2 linked regions of the Myxococcus hansupus genome follow. The protein of the gene in region 2 interacts with the protein of the main gene of each other region in a pairwise test. Links are inferred from orthologs where the notes say so. Each region holds a gene or a part of one and is shown on either strand. Other genes may lie near its edges. The genes, in order: odhB and lpdA.

What was found.
Region 1: the proteins of lpdA (region 2) and odhB interact in binary tests that used the Escherichia coli proteins (3 or more experiments, as listed by UniProt). The link is inferred for Myxococcus hansupus from one-to-one orthologs.

Annotation. Positions count from the first base shown.
Region 1 is NZ_CP012109.1:995,512-1,004,466, reverse strand. The notes cover bases 2,858-5,857. They hold odhB (2-oxoglutarate dehydrogenase complex dihydrolipoyllysine-residue succinyltransferase), read left to right. Parts: upstream 2,858-3,751; coding sequence 3,752-4,963; downstream 4,964-5,857. Other genes in these bases: A176_RS04180 (S9 family peptidase), read right to left, coding at 5,431-5,857; A176_RS04185 (cold-shock protein), read left to right, coding at 5,120-5,326; A176_RS04195 (2-oxoglutarate dehydrogenase E1 component), read left to right, coding at 2,858-3,762. Also shown: enoyl-ACP reductase FabI, read right to left, coding at 1-662; more of A176_RS04195, read left to right, coding at 874-2,857; more of A176_RS04180, read right to left, coding at 5,858-7,635; A176_RS04170 (BamA/TamA family outer membrane protein), read right to left, coding at 8,537-8,955. UniProt on the Escherichia coli protein: E2 component of the 2-oxoglutarate dehydrogenase (OGDH) complex which catalyzes the second step in the conversion of 2-oxoglutarate to succinyl-CoA and CO(2).
Region 2 is NZ_CP012109.1:3,279,925-3,288,865, forward strand. Bases 2,182-5,167 are described here. They hold lpdA (dihydrolipoyl dehydrogenase), read left to right. Parts: upstream 2,182-2,968; coding sequence 2,969-4,366; downstream 4,367-5,167. Other genes in these bases: A176_RS12910 (hypothetical protein), read right to left, coding at 2,182-2,888; lipA (lipoyl synthase), read left to right, coding at 4,625-5,167. Also shown: hisN (histidinol-phosphatase), read left to right, coding at 1-439; bifunctional phosphoribosyl-AMP cyclohydrolase/phosphoribosyl-ATP diphosphatase HisIE, read left to right, coding at 436-1,041; A176_RS12905 (DofB protein), read left to right, coding at 1,361-1,732; more of A176_RS12910, read right to left, coding at 1,752-2,181; more of lipA, read left to right, coding at 5,168-5,554; A176_RS12925 (dihydrolipoamide acetyltransferase family protein), read left to right, coding at 5,615-6,880; A176_RS12930 (ClpX C4-type zinc finger protein), read left to right, coding at 7,010-8,665; lipoyl(octanoyl) transferase LipB, read left to right, coding at 8,662-8,941. UniProt on the Escherichia coli protein: Lipoamide dehydrogenase is a component of the glycine cleavage system as well as of the alpha-ketoacid dehydrogenase complexes.

The sequences.
Region 1 (8,955 bases), 2.3 Mb from region 2 along the record:
TGGCTGTTCTTGGCGCTCCAGCCCAGCGGCGCCTGGGTCCCCCAGCCCTGCTCCAGCGCCTTGAAGCCCGGGATTCCCTTGGCGGCGATGGTGGCCAGCGGCCCGGCGGCCAGCGCGTTGACGCGGATGCCCTGGGGCCCCAGGTCGCGCGCCAGGTAGCGCACCGTGGACTCCAGCGCCGCCTTGCACACCCCCATCCAGTCGTAGATGGGCCAGGCGACGCGGTTGTCGAAGTCCAGCGTGACGATGGAGCCCCCCTGCGTCATCAGCGGGAGGCACGCCACCGCCAGCTCCTTCAGGGAAAACGTGGAGATGCGGAACGCCGTCTGTACACTTTCCCACGGCGTGTTGAGAAAGTTGCCTCCCAAAGCATCTTCCGGCGCGTAGGCGATGGAGTGCAGCACGCCGTCCAGCCGGTCCCAGCGCTGACGCAGCGACGCGGTGAGCGCGGTGAAGTGCTCCGGGTTGGTGACGTCCAGCTCCAGCACCTCGAGCCCCGGCTTGAGGCGCTTGGCGCTCCGCTCGGTGAGCGACTTCGCCCGGCCAAAGCCGGTGAGGAGGATTTCCGCGCCTTGCGCCAGCGCGTGCTCGGCGATGCCGTAGGCCAGGGACTGGGGGGTGAGCACCCCGGTGATGAGCAGCTTCTTGCCTTGGAGCAGCATGGAGACGGCCTCTTGCGGGAAGGGGAAAAGGACGAAACGCGCTCTCTAGCATTCCTTCCGGAAGGAACGGTTGAAGTTGCGCTCACGCCGCGCATGAATCCACCTGCTCCCCTGCAGGTGGTGTGGCTTATCGCCCGCCGGGCAACCGCGACAAAAAGGTGCTGCGAAAACCCCCCAACGGGGCGCCCTTCCAGTAAAAGACGACACCGCCATGGCGAATTTCCAGGACACGTTCCTTTCCGGCGCCAACATCGACTTCATCGAGGGCCTCTACGCCCGATATCTGGAGGACCCCGCCAGCGTGGATACAAGCTGGCGCGAGGTCTTCGACCGCAGCAACGGCGCCGGCCGACCCATCTTCAGCACCAAGCTGCTGGAGCCGGCACCGGCTCCCGCCGCGAACAAGGCCAACGGAAAGGCGGCCAAGGCGCAGCAGGCCCCCGCCGCGCCCGCGCCGGTCGCGACGCCCGCCGCCGCGCCCACGCAGGACATCGCGGCGCTGCAGGCCCGCGTGGACCACGTCATCTTCGCCTTCCGCCTGCGCGGCCACCTGCGCGCGAAGCTGGATCCGCTCGGCCGCGCGCGCCCCGCGCTGGAGCACGTGGCGGACGTCGCGCTGGTGGACGACAGCCACTTCACCGACGCCGAGTCCCAGCAGCTCGTGGAGACCAACGGCGTGTTCGGCGACCAGCGCGTGCGCCTGGGCGACCTGCTGACGCGCCTGCGCCGCACGTACACGGACACCATCGGCATCGAGTACATGCACATGCTCGACAGCCAGCGCCGCCGCTGGCTGATGCACCGGATGGAGTCGGTGGAGAACCGCACGGACTTCTCCCCCGACGAGTGCCGGCACATCCTCACCAAGCTGTCCTACGCGGAGGGATTCGAGCACTTCCTCCACACCAAGTACGTGGGCGCCAAGCGCTTCAGCCTGGACGGCGGCGAGTCGCTCATCCCCATGCTGGACGCGCTGGGTGAAGTGGCCACCGGCATGGGCCTGAAGGAGATCGTCATCGGCATGGCCCACCGCGGCCGCCTCAACGTGCTGACGAACATCCTGGGCAAGCAGCCGGACCAGATCTTCAGCGAGTTCGACGGTCCCCGGAACCCGCAGGCCTACCTGGGCCGCGGCGACGTGAAGTACCACATGGGCTTCTCGTCGGACCACGTCACGCGCCAGGGCAAGAAGCTGCACCTGTCGCTGGCCTTCAACCCCAGCCACCTGGAAGCGGTGGACCCGGTGGTGGAGGGCCGCGTGCGCGCCAAGCAGGACCGCGGCGGCGACACGGAGCGCACCGGCGTGATGCCGCTGCTCATCCACGGCGACGCGGCCTTCATCGGTCAGGGCGTGGTGCCGGAGACGCTCAACCTGTCCGGCCTCAAGGGCTACACCACGGGCGGCACGGTCCACGTCGTCATCAACAACCAGGTCGGCTTCACCACCGACCCGCACGACTCGCGCTCGTCCCTCTACTCCACCGCCATCGCGCAGATGCTGGACATCCCCATCTTCCATGTGAATGGAGATGACCCGGAGGCCTGCGTCCACGTGGCGAAGCTGGTGGCCGAGTACCGCCAGACGTTCAAGACGGACGTCGTCATCGACCTGGTCTGCTACCGCCGCTACGGCCACAACGAGGGTGACGAGCCCGCGTTCACCCAGCCGGCGATGTACGAAATCATCCGCAAGCACCCGACGGTGCGCACGCGCTACGCGGCGAAGCTGGCGGAGCAGGGCAAGATTCCGGCCGAGGAGTCCGAGGCCATCAAGCAGAAGTGCCAGCAGGACTTCGACGCGGCGCTCACCCGCGCGCGCCAGGAGAGCCAGTTCAAGGAGCCCAGCGCGCTGGAGGGCCTGTGGAAGCCCTACCAGGGCGGCTCGTTGAAGAGCGCGCCGGACGTGTCCACCGCGGTGGACAAGCAGGTGCTCTGCGATGCGCTGCGCACGCTGTCCACGCTGCCGGAGGGCTTCAACGTCCACCGCGACGTGGAGCGCACCGTCATCAAGAAGCGCCTGGGCATGCTGGACAGCGGCGAGCTGCAGTGGAGCGAGGGCGAGTCGCTGGCCTACGCCACGCTGCTCTCCGAGGGCTACAACATCCGCATCACCGGCCAGGACAGCGAGCGCGGCACGTTCAGCCACCGCCACGCGGTGGTGCACGACGTGAAGACGGGCGAGAAGTTCGTCCCCCTGCGCCAGTTCGTCAGCGGCAAGGGCAAGAACGGCTTCCACATCTACAACAGCCCGCTGTCGGAGATGGGCGTGCTCGGCTTCGAGTACGGCTACAGCCTGGACGTGCCGGACGGCCTCACCGCCTGGGAAGCGCAGTTCGGCGACTTCGGCAACGGCGCGCAGATCATCATCGACCAGTTCATCGCCGCCGGTGAGAGCAAGTGGCGCCGCCTGAGCGGCCTCACCCTGCTGCTGCCCCACGGCTATGAAGGCCAGGGCCCGGAGCACTCCAGCGCGCGCCTGGAGCGCTTCCTGGACCTGTGCGCCGAGGACAACATCCAGGTCTGCTACCCGACGACGCCGGCGCAGATCTTCCACCTGCTGCGCCGCCAGGTGCTGCGCCCGGTGCGCAAGCCGCTGGTCATCATGTCGCCCAAGAGCCTGCTGCGCCGGCCGGAGGCCACCAGCAAGGTGGACGAGCTGGCCACGGGCACCTTCCAGGAAGTCATCCTGGACCGGGTGGACCCGGCGAACGTGACGCGGCTGCTCTTGTGCAGCGGCAAGGTGTACTACGACCTGGTGAAGGCGCGGGACGAGCGCAAGGACGACAGCATCGCCATCGTCCGGCTGGAGCAGCTCTACCCGTTCCCCGCCGACGCGCTGACGGGGCTCATCGCGAAGATGCCGAAGCTCGGTGAGCTGCTCTGGGTGCAGGAGGAGCCGCGCAACGCGGGCGCGTGGCACTTCATGTTCCCCCGTCTCCATGACCTGGCGTCCACGCAGTCGCAGCAGCAGGTGAAGATCGGCTACATCGGTCGGGCCGAAGCCGCCAGCCCCGCCACGGGCTTCCCCAAGACCCACGAGTACGAGCAGCAGCTCATCATCGAGGAAGCCATCCTCCGAGGGACCAAGAATGGCCGTTGAAATCAAAGTGCCGCCCCTGGGCGAATCCATCACCGAAGCCATCATCGGCAAGTGGAACAAGAAGTCGGGTGACGCCGTCACCGCCGATGAGCCGCTCGTCGTCCTGGAGACCGACAAGGTCACCATCGACGTGCCGGCCCCGTCCGCGGGCTCGCTGGCCAGCATCGCCTTCAAGGAGGGCGACAAGGTCCGCGTGGGCGACGTGCTCGGGCTCATCGAGGCCGGCGCGGGGGCTTCCGCCTCCAAGCCCGCCGCGGCGCCGGCTCCGGCCGCGCCCGCTCCCGCCGCCGAGGCGCCCGCGGCGTCCGGGTCCGACGCCCGCTCCACGCCCACCGCGCGCAAGGTGGCCGAGGAGAACCGGGTGGACATCTCCCAGGTGAAGGGCAGCGGCTCCGGTGGCCGCGTGCACAAGGACGACGTGCTGGGTCAGCTCAAGGGCCCGTCCACGCCCGCCCAGGCCCCCGCCGCCCCGGCGCAGCCCGCCGGCCCCCGCCCGAACGCCGCCCGCGAGGAGCGCGTGCGGATGACGCCGCTGCGCAAGCGCGTGGCCGAGCGCCTCATCCAGGCCCAGTCCACCGCCGCCATGCTCACCACCTTCAACGAGGTGGACATGGGCGAGGTGATGGCCCTGCGCAAGAAGTACAACGACAAGTTCCAGCAGAAGCACGGCGTGAAGCTCGGCTTCATGAGCTTCTTCATCCGCGCCTCCGTCGAGGCCCTCAAGGCCTTCCCGCAAATCAACGCGGAGATTGACGGAGAGGACGTCATCTTCAAGCACTACTACGACATCGGCGTGGCCGTCAGCGGCAGCCGCGGTCTGGTGGTGCCGGTGGTGCGCAACGCGGACAAGCAGGGCCTGGCGGAGCTGGAGAAGACCGTCGGAGAGCTGGGCACCAAGGCGCGCAACGACAAGCTGGCCCTGTCCGACCTGCAGGGTGGCACCTTCACCATCACCAACGGCGGCATCTTCGGCTCCATGCTGTCCACGCCCATCCTGAACCCGCCGCAGACGGGCATCCTGGGCATGCACAACATCGTCGAGCGCCCCGTGGCCCGCGACGGCCAGGTCGTCATCCGGCCCATCATGTTCGTCGCGCTCACCTACGACCACCGCCTGGTGGACGGCCGCGAGGCCGTGCAGTTCCTGGTGCGCGTGAAGGAGTGCATCGAGGACCCGGAGCGGCTGCTCCTCGACGTCTGACTTCAGGCCCGGCATCCGGGCAAGACTTGCATTCCGGGCGGCCGGCTGGACTTCCAGCCGGCCGTTTCACTATGACTGGGAGTGTCTCCCGGTTGTCGGGGGCGGGAAGAACGGGCGGCTCTCCTCGCGCCGCCCCGCGAGACTGAAGGAAGCGCAATGGCAACCGGTTCCGTGAAGTGGTTCAACGACGCGAAGGGCTTTGGCTTCATCACCCAGGACGGCGGTGGTGAGGATGTGTTCTGTCACCACACCGCCATCAACATGGACGGCTTCCGCACCCTGGCCGAGGGCCAGAAGGTGGAGTTCGAAGTCACCCGCGGCCCCAAGGGCCTGCAGGCGCAGAACGTCCGCGCCGCCGGCTAACGCGTCCGTCAGCCATTCCTTCCGGACTGGCCGATGACAAGAGGCCCGGCCCCACCACCTGGGGACCGGGCCTCTGTTTATCCAAAGCCTGACGGCCGCGCGGCCTACAGGTTGCGCTTGAAGTGGTCCATCACGCGCTCCCACTGGCGCTGCGTGACGAGCGGGTCCGGCACCATGTGCGTCAAGCCGCTGAGCGGCAGCAAGTCGTGCTGCTTGCCAGCGCGGAAGAGCGCGTCGCTCAGCTTCAGCGTGTGGAAGAAGTACACGTTGTCATCCGCGGTGCCGTGGATGAGCAGCAGCTTGCCCATGGGCTTGTCCTGCTTGGCGTACGTGAGCAGCGAGCTCTTCTCGTAGGCCTCCGGGTTCTGCTGCGGCACGCCCAGGTAGCGCTCGGTGTAGTGGGTGTCGTAGTCCAGCCAGTCCACCACCGGGGCGCCGGCCACGCCGGCCTTGAAGACATCCGGGCGCTTGAGCACGGCCAGGGCGGACATGTACCCGCCGAAGCTCCAGCCGGAGATGCCCACGCGGGCCAAATCAATCTCCGGGACTTCCTTCGCCAGCGCCTGGATGGCGGCGGCCTGGTCATCAATCGTGACGCCGGCGAAGTCGCCCTTCACCTCGCGCTCCCACTTCGCGCCGCGCAGCGGGGTGCCCCGGCCGTCAATCTTCACGACGAGGAAGCCCTGGTCCGCCACCCACTGCGACATCAGGTGCGCGGCCATGCTCTTGTGGACCACGGTGGTGGTGGGGCCGCCGTACACCTCGACGATGACGGGCAGCTTCTTGCCGGGCTTGAAGTCGCGCGGGCGCACCAGGGACGTCCAGAAGCGCTCGGGGCCCACCTGCCGCTGCTCCACGTTGGGAACGTAGGGCGGCTCCTGCGCCACCGAGGGCAGCTCGCCCACGCGGGTGCCGTCGCCGCGCACCACCTGCACCTTGGGCATGGCCTTCAGGCCCTGGCCGTTCATCACCACCAGGCCGCCGCTCTTGGACACCGTGCCCGACTCGATGTCGAGCCCCGTCGTCACCTTCTCCGGCGCGCCGCCCGCCTTCACGCGCCACAGGTGGCTCTGCGTGGGGTTGGGGCCGCCGTTGAAGTAGAGCGTGTCCTCCTTCTGGACGTAGCGCGCCAGCGAGCGGAAGCCCGCGTCCGGCTTCACCACGGTGCGCGCCAGCGAGCCATCCGCGTTGCGCAACTCCACCTCCGGGCCGCCGTTGCGCTCGGTGTACCAGAGGAAGCCGCTGCCATCCTCCAGCCACAGCGGGAAGGCCTGCTCCAGGTTGAGCCAGGCCTTGTCCGTCTCCGTGAGCAGCTCCTTCGACTTGCCCGTGCGCGGGTCCACCGCGAGCAGCTTCTGCTCCGTCTGCTCCCGGTTCTGCACCAGCACGGTGAGCGGGCCGCCCTTGGGCCACGCCACGGTGGCCAGGTACGGGTACTTCGCCGCGTCCCACTGCGCCCAGACGGTGCGACCGCCCGCGGCGGGGCTGATGCCCAGGCGCACCTTGGCGTTGGCCTTGCCAGGGCGCGGGTACGCGAACTCCTCGCCGCCGCGCTCGGGGTGCATGACGTCGACGATGGTGAGCTTCTCCACGTCCGACGTGTCCGACTCCGTGTAGGCGACGGACTTCGCGTCCGGGCTCCACCAGTAGCCGGTGAAGCGGCCCATCTCCTCCTGGGCGACGAACTCGGCCACGCCGTGCGTCTTCGCCGCGGTGCCGCCCTTGGTGACGCGCTGCTCGCGGTTGGCGGCCACGTCGATGCGGTACACGTCGTTGTCCCGCACGTAGGCCACCTGCTTGCCGTCCGGCGAGAAGCGCGGGTCCAACGTCCCCGGGCCCGTCTTCAGCTCCGTCACCTTGCCGCTGACGCGGTCCACCACGTAGAGGCGGCCGGACAGGGGCACGAGCAGCCGGTTGCCGTCGTCGGACACCTGGTAGCTGGTGATGCCCCGGGCGCTGACACGCATGCGCTCACGGCGGGCCTTCTCCTCGGTGGTGAGCGTCTCCTCGGCGCCCTTGAGGATGGCCTCGGGCGTGAGCAGCTCCCGCGTCTGCCCGCTCTCCACGTCGAACGCGTAGAGCGTCTGCACGTTGGACGTGGGCTGGGTGCGCAGGAAGAGGATGCTCTTCTCGTCGGGGGAGATGCGCACGCCGCCGGGCCGGCCGCTCATGAAGCGGCGCGTCTCCGAGAACTGGCGCAGGAAGGGGTCTTGCGACACCTGCGTCTTGGACATGGTCAGGGGCTTCTGCTCCTGGGCGGAGGGAGTAGCGCTCGCAAGCAGGAGCGCGGCGGTGAGGACGTGGCGCATGCGTCGTCGAATCCCCGCGGGAAGGGCGGGGCTCCTTTCGTGGAAAGGTGCGTGAGGCAGCCTACACTCGGCGGCCACGCGGCCGGAGCAAACGCCCGGCGCGCTGGAGGATTCCCGACGTCATGGACACGGAAGACGACGCCCTGCGGCACCTGCGGCTGGCCGGCATCATCCGGCTGGGCCTGGGCGGAGGCCGCGGCCCCTCGGACGCGTACGTGTTCGACCCGCACCGGCTCGCCCTGCCCGCCTGGGCCTGCGCCCTAGGAGACGCGGGCGCTCCCGCACTGCTGGTGACGCTGGACCGGCACCTGGACACCGTCGTGCCCCAGCGGCCCGCCGCCGTGCCGGACCGGGCCGCCGGGCTGCGCGCGCTGGACGAGCACGCCCGCTGGTCCCTGGACGTCCGCAACTACGACCACATCCTCGCGGCCATGGAGGCGGGGCTGGTGGGTGACGCCCTCCTGATTGCCCGGACCCGCCCCCGGGGCGCCTTCACCGCCGACACCTACGTGGACACCCGGGGACGCCCGCACCGGCTGGTGGCGGTGCCCACCGTGGACCGGGCCGCCGAGGCCTGGAGCCACCCCGCCCCGGCGACGCCGTGCGCGACGTGCTGGACGCCGCCGAGCGCGTGCTGCTGGACGTGGACCTGGACTGCTTCACCTCCCTGAGCGACGCCGACCCGACGACGGTGCTGCCCTGGCCCCAACAGGTGATTCGCGAGTTCCTGCTTCCCGCGGACTCCGGCCCCTTCTGGGACGCGGTGCTGGGCAAGACGGTGGCGCTGACGCTGGCGCGCGAGCCCCACCACTGCGGCGGGCTGCTCGCGTCCGGGGTGCTGTTCCAAGACGCCGCGGACGTGCTTTTCCGGGAACTGCTGCGCACCGAACCGCCGTGAGCGCTACAGCGGCGTCTCCATGAAGTTGGGGCGGATGTCCGTCATCTGCCCGCCCGCGAAGGAGAAGCGGCTGCCCACCGGCGGCCGGGCGTCGTTGAGCACGTAGCCGAAGTCCACGCGGAACGGCAGCACGTTGAACTGCGGGAAGAGCAGCCGCAGGCCCATGCCCACCGTGTGCACCATGGCGGGCCTGTCATTGAAGGCGCTGCCCGAGTCCCAGAAGAGCACCCCGCCCAGGTGCACCGTCTTCACGACGATGGGCCGGCTCCGGTACTCCAGGTTGAAGAGGAGCAGCCGCCGGCCCGAGTACGCGTCCGCGCCCGCGCCGCGCAGGCCGTTGGCGCCGCCCAGCAGGTGGATGCGGTCGAACAAGTCGTCGATGTTCACATCCAACAGCCCGCGCGCCACGAAGCGTCCACCCA
Region 2 (8,941 bases):
CGCCTATTTCCCCGCGGTGGGGGAGCTGCTGGTGGCCGCGCCGGGGCAGGGCTGCTTCTGGAACGACAAGCCCGCGCGTGTGTCGTCGCAGGCGGACCTGGCCCGGGCCGTGGTGCTGTCCACGGATGAGCGCTTCCCCGTGTATCCGGAGCGAGGGGCCGCGTGGCGCGCGCTCGCGAAGGACGCGGCGGTGGACCGCACCTGGGGGGATTGTTACGGCTACTTGCTGGTGGCCACCGGGCGCGCGGAGGTGATGGTGGACGAGCTGCTGTCGCCCTGGGACGCCGCGGCCTTGCAACCCATCATCGACGAAGCCGGTGGCGTGTTCACCGACTGGACGGGAAAGCGCACCGCCTTCGGAGGCAACGGCATCGCGACGAACGCGGCGCTGGCGGGGCTGGTTCGACAGCGGCTGGGCGCCGTGGAGCCACGCGGATGATCAACCTGGACGCGCTCGACTTCTCGAAGGGCAACGGCACGGTGACGGTCGTGACACAGGACGCACGCACCGGCGATGTGTTGATGGTGGCCCACGCCGACCGTGAGGCGTTGGAGCGCACGCTCGCCTCCGGCGAAATGCACTACCGCTCCCGCACCCGCGGCCCCTGGCACAAGGGCGCCACCAGCGGGAACGTGCAGCGCGTGGTGTCGCTCCACGCGGACTGTGACGGGGACGCGGTGCTGGCACGCGTGGCGCCAGCGGGCCCCGCGTGTCACACCGGCGAGGAGACCTGCTTCGGACCCGGCAGGTGGGATGCACTGGCCGCGTTGGACGCCACGCTGGCGCAACGCGCCGCCCCCACGCCCGCTGACACCTCACCGCCGAGCTACACACGACGGCTGCTCGAAGACAGAAACCTGCGCTTGAAGAAGCTGGGAGAGGAGGCCGCGGAGCTGGTGACCGCGTGCGCGGATGCGGATCCAACGCGCGCGGTAGAGGAGGCCGCCGACCTGCTCTACCACGTGCTCGTCGCCATCCGTCCCCTGGGGCTCACGCTGGACGACGTCAAATCCATCCTCGCGCGTCGGGCCTCGCGCTGAGGCGTGACGAGGGCCGCAGGTATCCTGTTATTTCCTGAACTGAACGTCACTTTTACGGGGTTTCCACGAGAATCAGTGCCGACCCGGTTGGATTTGTCCGCCATTGCTACAGCCTCATGTGTCGCGGAAATGGGCCGAACCCTTCAACGAATGAAGTGTTCCTGCTACAGATCCGAGCGCACGGCGGAGTGGAAAGCCGGGCGAGCGCTGGAGAGGTGCTCGCCTCACCGGAGGCATTGTGAACGGCCCTACGTACAAGGCGGAGATCTTCGACCGAATCGTGTTTTCGCGATGGGACAATCCGCCGACGAAGGAAGACATGACGCTGTTGTTCGCCCAGGTGCAGGAAGCGTCGGCGCGTCTCAACTCGAAGCTCATCTACATCGCGTCGGTGAGTGCGAAGTCGAAGGTTCCCGACGCGAATGATCGCAACATCCTCAACCAGTTCCTCCTGGATGGCCGTCGCACCTGGATGGAGCAGGCGTGGCTCATCTATGAGGGCTCCGACCTGCAGCACAACCTGCAGCGGGTCATCATCTCTGGCGTGCTCATCCTGACGCGCACCTTCGACAACTTCCTGTCGGTGGCGAAGTCGGGAGACTCCATCATCAAGGACGTCAGCGCGGTGTTGAAGAAGGACGCCACGCCGCTCTTCGCCATGGCGAAGGAGCGCGGCCTCCTCGTGAGCTGAGGGACGGCATCGGCGCCCGTCAGCGGGCGCCGATGATCTCCACCTCGTTCAGCACGACGTCTTCACGCTCGGGGAGGACACTCACCGAGTCCACATCGCGCAGCGGCGTCTGGAGCTGGCACTCCTCCCACGCGCCAGTGCCCTGGAACCGGCAGACGGTGGGGTTGACGAAGGAGAAGTCCTTCTCCGGATCCCTCAACCCCACGCCCTTCGGCGTCCGGACAATGGCCCTCACCGACCCCGGTCCGGTGGCGTGGATCCGCACGGCCACGAGCTGCTTCAGCGTGGGCGCATAGCCCGCGCGCAGCGCGCCGTCCGCCTCCCACCGCTCGCTCTTGGGCGCCTTGCCCACCGGAACTCCCGTCTTCACGTCCCGGTCAAACGCCTGGTGTCTGGGCTCGGTGCCCTCCAGGTGGTCCGGCTTGATGGCGCCCGATGTCCCCTCCAGCGGAGCGGCGGCCAGCGCGACCAGGGCGGGAGAGGGCGCTCCGAGGTTCGCGGCGGCGGCACGCAGCACCGCGTCATCCAGGTGTCCTTCCTGGGCGCAGCGTGGCGCCAGCGTTCCAACGAGCGCCAGCACCGGCGGCCGCACCGTGATGTCCGACTGCGCGGCGGGCGCGAGCCCCAACTGGACGAGCGAGGCACAGGCCGCCGCGGTGCCCGGCCCCGCATGGTCCAGGTTCCATTTCGCCAGGGCGGTGTCCGCCTGGGCATTCACGGCGGCTGACAACAGGGCCTGCCCAACGGCCTGGGCACAACTGTTCATGGCGGGCGGACACCGCTCACACAGCGTGCCCAACAGCCCTCGAAGCGGCGTGGCTTCTCCATTGGATAAGGGCGAGCGAACGTCGAGCGCGGCGCTGAGCTCGCATGCCCGGGGAGGGGGCAGCACACACGCCTCCAACCGCCGCTGGGCCTCCGCGACGACCTGGGCGTCCTGCGGCGTCCGGAGGGCGCCCTCGAGCGCCCGTTCCAGGGCGCGGCACTCGGGGCCCGAGGAGGCGGTGGCCCCAGGGGCCGACGGAGCGGGGGCCCCGGCCAGGCGCTCCGGCCGTGGGGCAGACGCTTCATCCTGGTGCGTCACACACCACAGGCGCCCGAAGGCGAGGAGTGCTACCAACATCAAGAGGAGGGTTCGGAGCGGGAAACGGCGCACGAGCAAACTCCTTGATTCCAACCGGGACCGGGGGTTATCAGCCCCACCGGGTTCCATCCTCAAAAATTACGGAGGCGTGCGTGGCTGAGACGTTCGACGTGGTGATCATCGGCTCGGGTCCTGGCGGCTACGTGGGAGCCATTCGCGCGGGTCAGCTCGGCCTGAAGACGGCCATCATCGAGAAGGACAAGCGGCTGGGCGGCACCTGCCTCCACCGCGGCTGCATCCCGACCAAGTCCCTGCTGTGGACCGCGGAGCTCTTCCACCACGTCCGCGAGGCGGCCGACTTCGGCATTGATGTGAGCAGCCCGACCATCAACTGGCCGAACGCGATGAAGCACAAGGACAAGATCGTCACCAAGGGTGCCAACGGCATCGACTTCTTGATGAAGAAGAACAAGGTGACGGTCATCAAGGGCCACGGCCGCATCGCGGGCAAGAACAAGGTCGAGGTCACCGCCGAGGACGGCTCCAAGCAGGTCCTGGACGCGAAGAACATCATCCTCGCCACGGGCTCGGTGCCCAAGTCCCTGCCCAACGTTCCGGTGGACCACAAGCGGGTCCTGAACAGCGACTCCATCCTGCAGATCGACCGCGTTCCCAAGAGCATCATCGTCCTGGGCGCCGGCGCGGTCGGCTGCGAGTTCGCCTCCGTGTTCAACCACGTGGGCAGCAAGACGGCCATCGTGGAGTACCTGCCCGCGCTGCTCCCCATCGAGGACGCGGACATCTCCAAGGAGCTGGAGAAGATCTTCAAGCGCCGCGGCATCGACGTGCACACCGGCTCCGCGGTGGAGAAGGTGGAGCACACGGCGGACGGCGTGCGCGTCACGATGAAGGTCGGCAACGAGACCAAGACGCTGGAGGCGGAGATCCTCCTGTCGGCGGTGGGCCGCTCGCCCGTCACCGAGGACGTCGGTCTGGACAAGACGAGCATCAAGGCCGAGCGCGGCTACATCAAGGTCGACTCGATGCTCCGCACCTCGGAGCCCAACGTGTACGCCGTGGGCGACATCATCCCCACGCCGATGCTGGCCCACATGGCGAGCGCGGAGTGCGTGGTGGCGGTGGAGCACATCGCGGGGAAGAACCCGCAGCCCATCAACTACGACCTGACCCCGTCGGCCACGTACTGCTACCCCGAGGTCGCCTCGGTGGGCCTGACGGAGAAGAAGGCCAAGGAGCGCGGTTACGACGTGAAGGTGGGCATCGCGCCCTTCGCGGCGGTGACCAAGTCGGCCATCTCCAACGAGTCCACGGGCATGGTGAAGATCGTCTCGGACAAGAAGTACGACGAGGTCCTGGGCGTGCACCTCATCGGCCCGCATGCCACGGAGCTCCTGGCCGAGGCGTGTGTCGCGCTGAAGCTGGAGATCACCACCGAGGAGCTGGCGAACACCGTCCACGCGCACCCGACGCTGTCGGAGATCATGCACGAGGGCGCCGAGGCCACGCTGGGCCACCCGCGTCACTTCTGAGCGACCGGCATCGCCCCTGAAGTCCCAGGGCCGTCCCGGTGCGCCGCGGACGGCCCTTTCATTTCCGGCCCCTCGCCGCCACGGCGAGGTGCCAGTCTCCTGGCTGGCAGGTGGCACGGGGCTTCCCGGGCTGCCCTGGGACGGTCGGGGCATTAGTACAGAGGCGACAACTGGCGGACGACTGGTGGATGCTGACGCCTCGCGTCAGTGGCTTCCGCTTGAACGTCCTCCGTCCAACCCATAGAAGGCCCGCGATCCATGGCGACTCCCGACCGGTTCCCTCTCCCCCAGGTGACTGAGACCACCCGCAAGCCGGAGTGGCTGAAGGTGCGGCTCCCGCACGGAGAAGGCTACGAGCGGGTCAAAGCCATCGTGAAGCGCACCAAGCTGGCCACGGTGTGCGAAGAGGCCCGCTGCCCGAACATCGCCGAGTGCTGGGGCGGTGGCACCGCCACGGTGATGCTCATGGGCGAGGTCTGCACGCGCGCGTGCCGCTTCTGCCACGTGAAGGTCGGCGCGCCGCCGCCGCTGGACCCGATGGAGCCCATCCATCTGGCCCAGGCGGTGAAGGAGATGGACCTGGAGTACATCGTCGTCACGTCCGTGAACCGGGATGACCGGCCGGACGGTGGCGCCAGCCACTTCGCGTCCGCCATCCGCGAGCTGCGCCGGGAGAGCCCGCGCACCATCGTCGAGGTCCTCATCCCGGACTTCAAGGGCGTGGAGAAGGATCTGACCACCGTCGCGGAGGCGAAGCCTCACGTGGTGGCGCACAACGTGGAGACGGTGGAGCGGCTGACGCCGACGGTGCGCGATCGCCGCGCCAAGTACCACCAGTCGCTGCGCGTGCTGGAGTACCTCAAGAACCGCCCCGAGGGCCTCTACACCAAGACGTCCGTCATGGTGGGCCTGGGGGAGACGGACGCGGAGCTGGAGCAGACGTTCAAGGACCTGCGCGACGTGGGCGTGGACGTCCTGACGCTGGGCCAGTACCTGCAGCCGTCGCAGTACCACCTGCGCGTGGAGCGCTTCGTCACGCCCGCGCAGTTCGAGGCGTACAAGAAGCTGGCCGAGTCCTACGGCTTCCTCTACGTGGCGTCCGGTCCGCTGGTGCGGTCCAGCTACCGGGCCGCGGAATTCTTCATGAAGGGCCTGATGGAGCGCGAGCGGCTGGAGCGGCTCGGCTGAGTCGCGGTGCTCCGATTCATGGCTTGACCTCACACCCCTGCTTTCTGGAAAGACGACTCCATGGCGATCTTCGAATTCAAGCTCCCCGACCTCGGTGAAGGCGTGATGGAGGGTGAGCTGGTGAAGTGGCACGTGAAGGCGGGCGACTCCATCAAGGAAGACCAGGTGCTCGCCGAGGTGATGACGGACAAGGCCACCGTCACCGTGCCCTCGCCCAAGGCGGGCCGGGTCGTGAAGACGCACGGCAACGAAGGCGACATGGCCAAGGTGCACCAGATCCTGGTCACCCTGGAGGTCGAGGGCGACGTGCCCGTGCAGGCGGGTGGCCATGGTGAGTCCGCGGCGGCGCCCGCGGCCCCGGTGGCGGCGGCCGCCGCGAGTGGCAATGGCTCGGGCGCTCCGGCCTCGGCGTCGAAGGTGCTGGCCACGCCGGTGACGCGGCGGATGGCGCGTGAGCACGGCCTGGACCTGGCGGCGATTCCGGGCACGGGCCCGCAGGGCCGCGTGACGAAGGCGGACGTGGTCGCGGCGCTGGAAGGCGGCGAGAAGAACGTGGTGGCGGCGGCTCCGGCCGCGCAGCAGACCCGGCCCGCGGCGCCTCCGGTCAGCTCGGGTGCCTCCGACGAGCGCATCGCGCTGCGCGGCCTGCGCAAGAAGATCGCGGAGAAGATGGTGCGCTCGAAGTTCACCGCGCCGCACTTCGCGTTCGTGGAGGAAGTGGACGCCACGGACCTGGTGGCGCTGCGTGCCCGGCTGAACGCGCAGCTCGCGGCGGCGGGGGACAGCACCAAGCTCAACTACCTGCCGTTCATCATCAAGGCGACGGTGGCGGCGCTGAAGAAGTTCCCGCACCTCAACGCGAACTTCGACGAGGCGTCGCAGGAGCTGGTGGTCCGCGGCGAGTACAACATCGGCATGGCCGCCGCGACGCCGGACGGCCTCACGGTCGCGGTGGTGAAGAACGCGGACCGCCTGACGCTGGGCGAGCTGGCCCGCGAGACGGCGCGTCTGGGCGCCGCCGCGCGTGACCGCAAGCTGAAGATGGAGGAGCTGACGGGGGGCACGTTCACCATCAGCTCGCTGGGGCAGAGCGGTGGCCTCTTCGCCACGCCCATCATCAACCACCCCGAGGTGGGCATCCTCGGCGTGCACCGCCTGAAGAAGCGCCCGGCGGTGGTGGGCGACCAGGTCGTGGTGCGCGACATGATGAACCTGTCGCTGTCGTGCGACCACCGCGTCATCGACGGCTCGGTCGCCGCGGACTTCACGTACGAGATCATCAAGTACCTGGAGAAGCCGGACCTGCTGTTCCTGGCCATGGCGTGAAGTGAGCGCCGTGTCCGTGCCATGCCCCAGAGGTGATGGGGCGTGGTGCCGGCCCTGGGAGCGCCTGGTTGTGGGGGCCCTGTACGAGGGCCGCGCGCCAGGGGCTCGGGCCGGTTAGTCTCCCTGGGTATGGCCGAGAACCCTCGCGAGCTGATCCGCGCCGCGCAGTCCGCCGAGACACAGGGGGACATGGCCCGTGCGGTGGAGTGCCTCCAGAAAGCGGCGGAGCTTTATCGCGATGCCGGCAACGTGCAGCGGGCGCTCCAGTTGCTGCGCCATGCGAGCCGGCTGGACGAGCGCCGGACGGACATCGCGGAAGAGGTGAACCGGCTGGAGTGGCTGCCGGGGGCGCTCCTCGCGAGGCCCCAGCCGGACGATGACGAGGACGCGGTGCTGGCATCCTCGCTGGAGCAGACCGTGGAAGGCGGGCTGATTCCGGAGGTCGTTCACCGGCAGCGGCTCCTCGAGGATGCCCTGCGCGAGGCGGTGCTGCACGCCAGCGAAGAGGCACCTCGTGACGCTGCCCAGTCGTGGGTCATCGACTCCGAAGTCACGGAGGACTTGCCGCGGCTCGATGCGCAGCTCGCGCATGTGGGGGGCGAGGACAGCGCTGCGTCGACCGAGGCTGCTCCGCGCGAGCAGGTCGCCACGGCACGTGACGGCGAGCGTTCTGAACCGCTCGATGTTCCGAACACCAGTGCCGTGGCTGGCGCCGAAGCCGCTTCGCACACGCAGGAGGAGGATCCTCGCGCTGCCCGTGTCTCAGGGGGCGCTGAAACGCAGGAAGGCTTCGCGGAACAGGGCGCTGCTCCAGAGTCGGCCCTTGAAGGGGCGTCCGACGCGGACCTGACTTCGGCGCCTCCTGTCCGGCGCCGCCGAGAGGCCCGGCTCATCGAACGCGGCCCCACGCGCGCGGACGCGGCACTCGACGCCTGGTGCTCCTTCTGCTGCCGCCCCCGCACCGACACAGGCGATCTGATCGCGGGGCCCGCGGGCGCCTTCATCTGCAAGAGCTGCCTGCTCGAATCCCAGTCCTTGCTCGGAGATGTCACACCCGTGCCTCCGCCGCCCGTCGCGCGGTCTGACAGGGCGGTGGAGCCCGTCGTGGGCCTCGTGGGGCAGCAGGCGGCTCAAGCGCTGCTCGCGCAATCGCTCCAGGGCCACGCGGGGTGCCTCCTCGTCGTCGGCCCGGAAGGCTGTGGCAAGAGCATCTGGTTCCAGCAGCTCCAACGCGAGGGCCAGGGCCTCATCACGTTGGTCGCGGACCTGGACGTGGCCAGCACGTCACGTCCCGTGCTCGTGGAGGACGTGGACCGGCTGAACGAGGCGTCGCTCGCGCTGCTGTGCGCTTTCCTCAAGCGGCCGCGGCACCACCGGCCCACTGTCATCCTCAGCGCGAGAGGGCGTGTCACGGAGCCTCGGGATTGGATGTTGCGCGGCGACGCGCGCAGCCTCCCCCTGTGGACCACGGTGTCCCTCCGTCAGGCCGTGCGGGACGCCGTCCCCACGTCCGTCCTGGAGCACGTCCAGGCTCTGCTGCCCGTGCACGCGCCCACCCAGGCTGACTACATCGAGATCGCCCGCCAGCGTCTGTCCCTGCGCGAGCCCACGGTCTCTCTCTCCGAGGACGTGCTCCGCGCCCTGGCGGCGGCGGCGGCGCGCTCGCCCCGAGCGGGCCATGAGCTGCACGCGCTCCTCAACCGGGTGCCCGCGGGAACGTGGGGATTGGAGCCGGCGGCTCCTCCCTCCGCCTCCCGGAAGGCACGAAGGAAACCCACGCGATGAACACCCTCACTGTCTACCGGCTGGGCCGAGTGGAGTACGAGGACGGCCTCCAACTGATGCACCTCTTCAGCGAGTCGCGCCGGCAGGGCCTGTCGGGCGACGTGCTCCTCCTGTTGGAGCATCCCGCCGTGCTCACCCTGGGCCGCGCCGCGAAGCGAGAGAACATCGTCGCCACGGACGCGCAGCTCGCGGACAAAGGCGTGGAGGTCTTCGAGACCAACCGCGGAGGCGACGTCACGTACCACGGTCCAGGTCAGCTCGTGGGCTACCCCATCT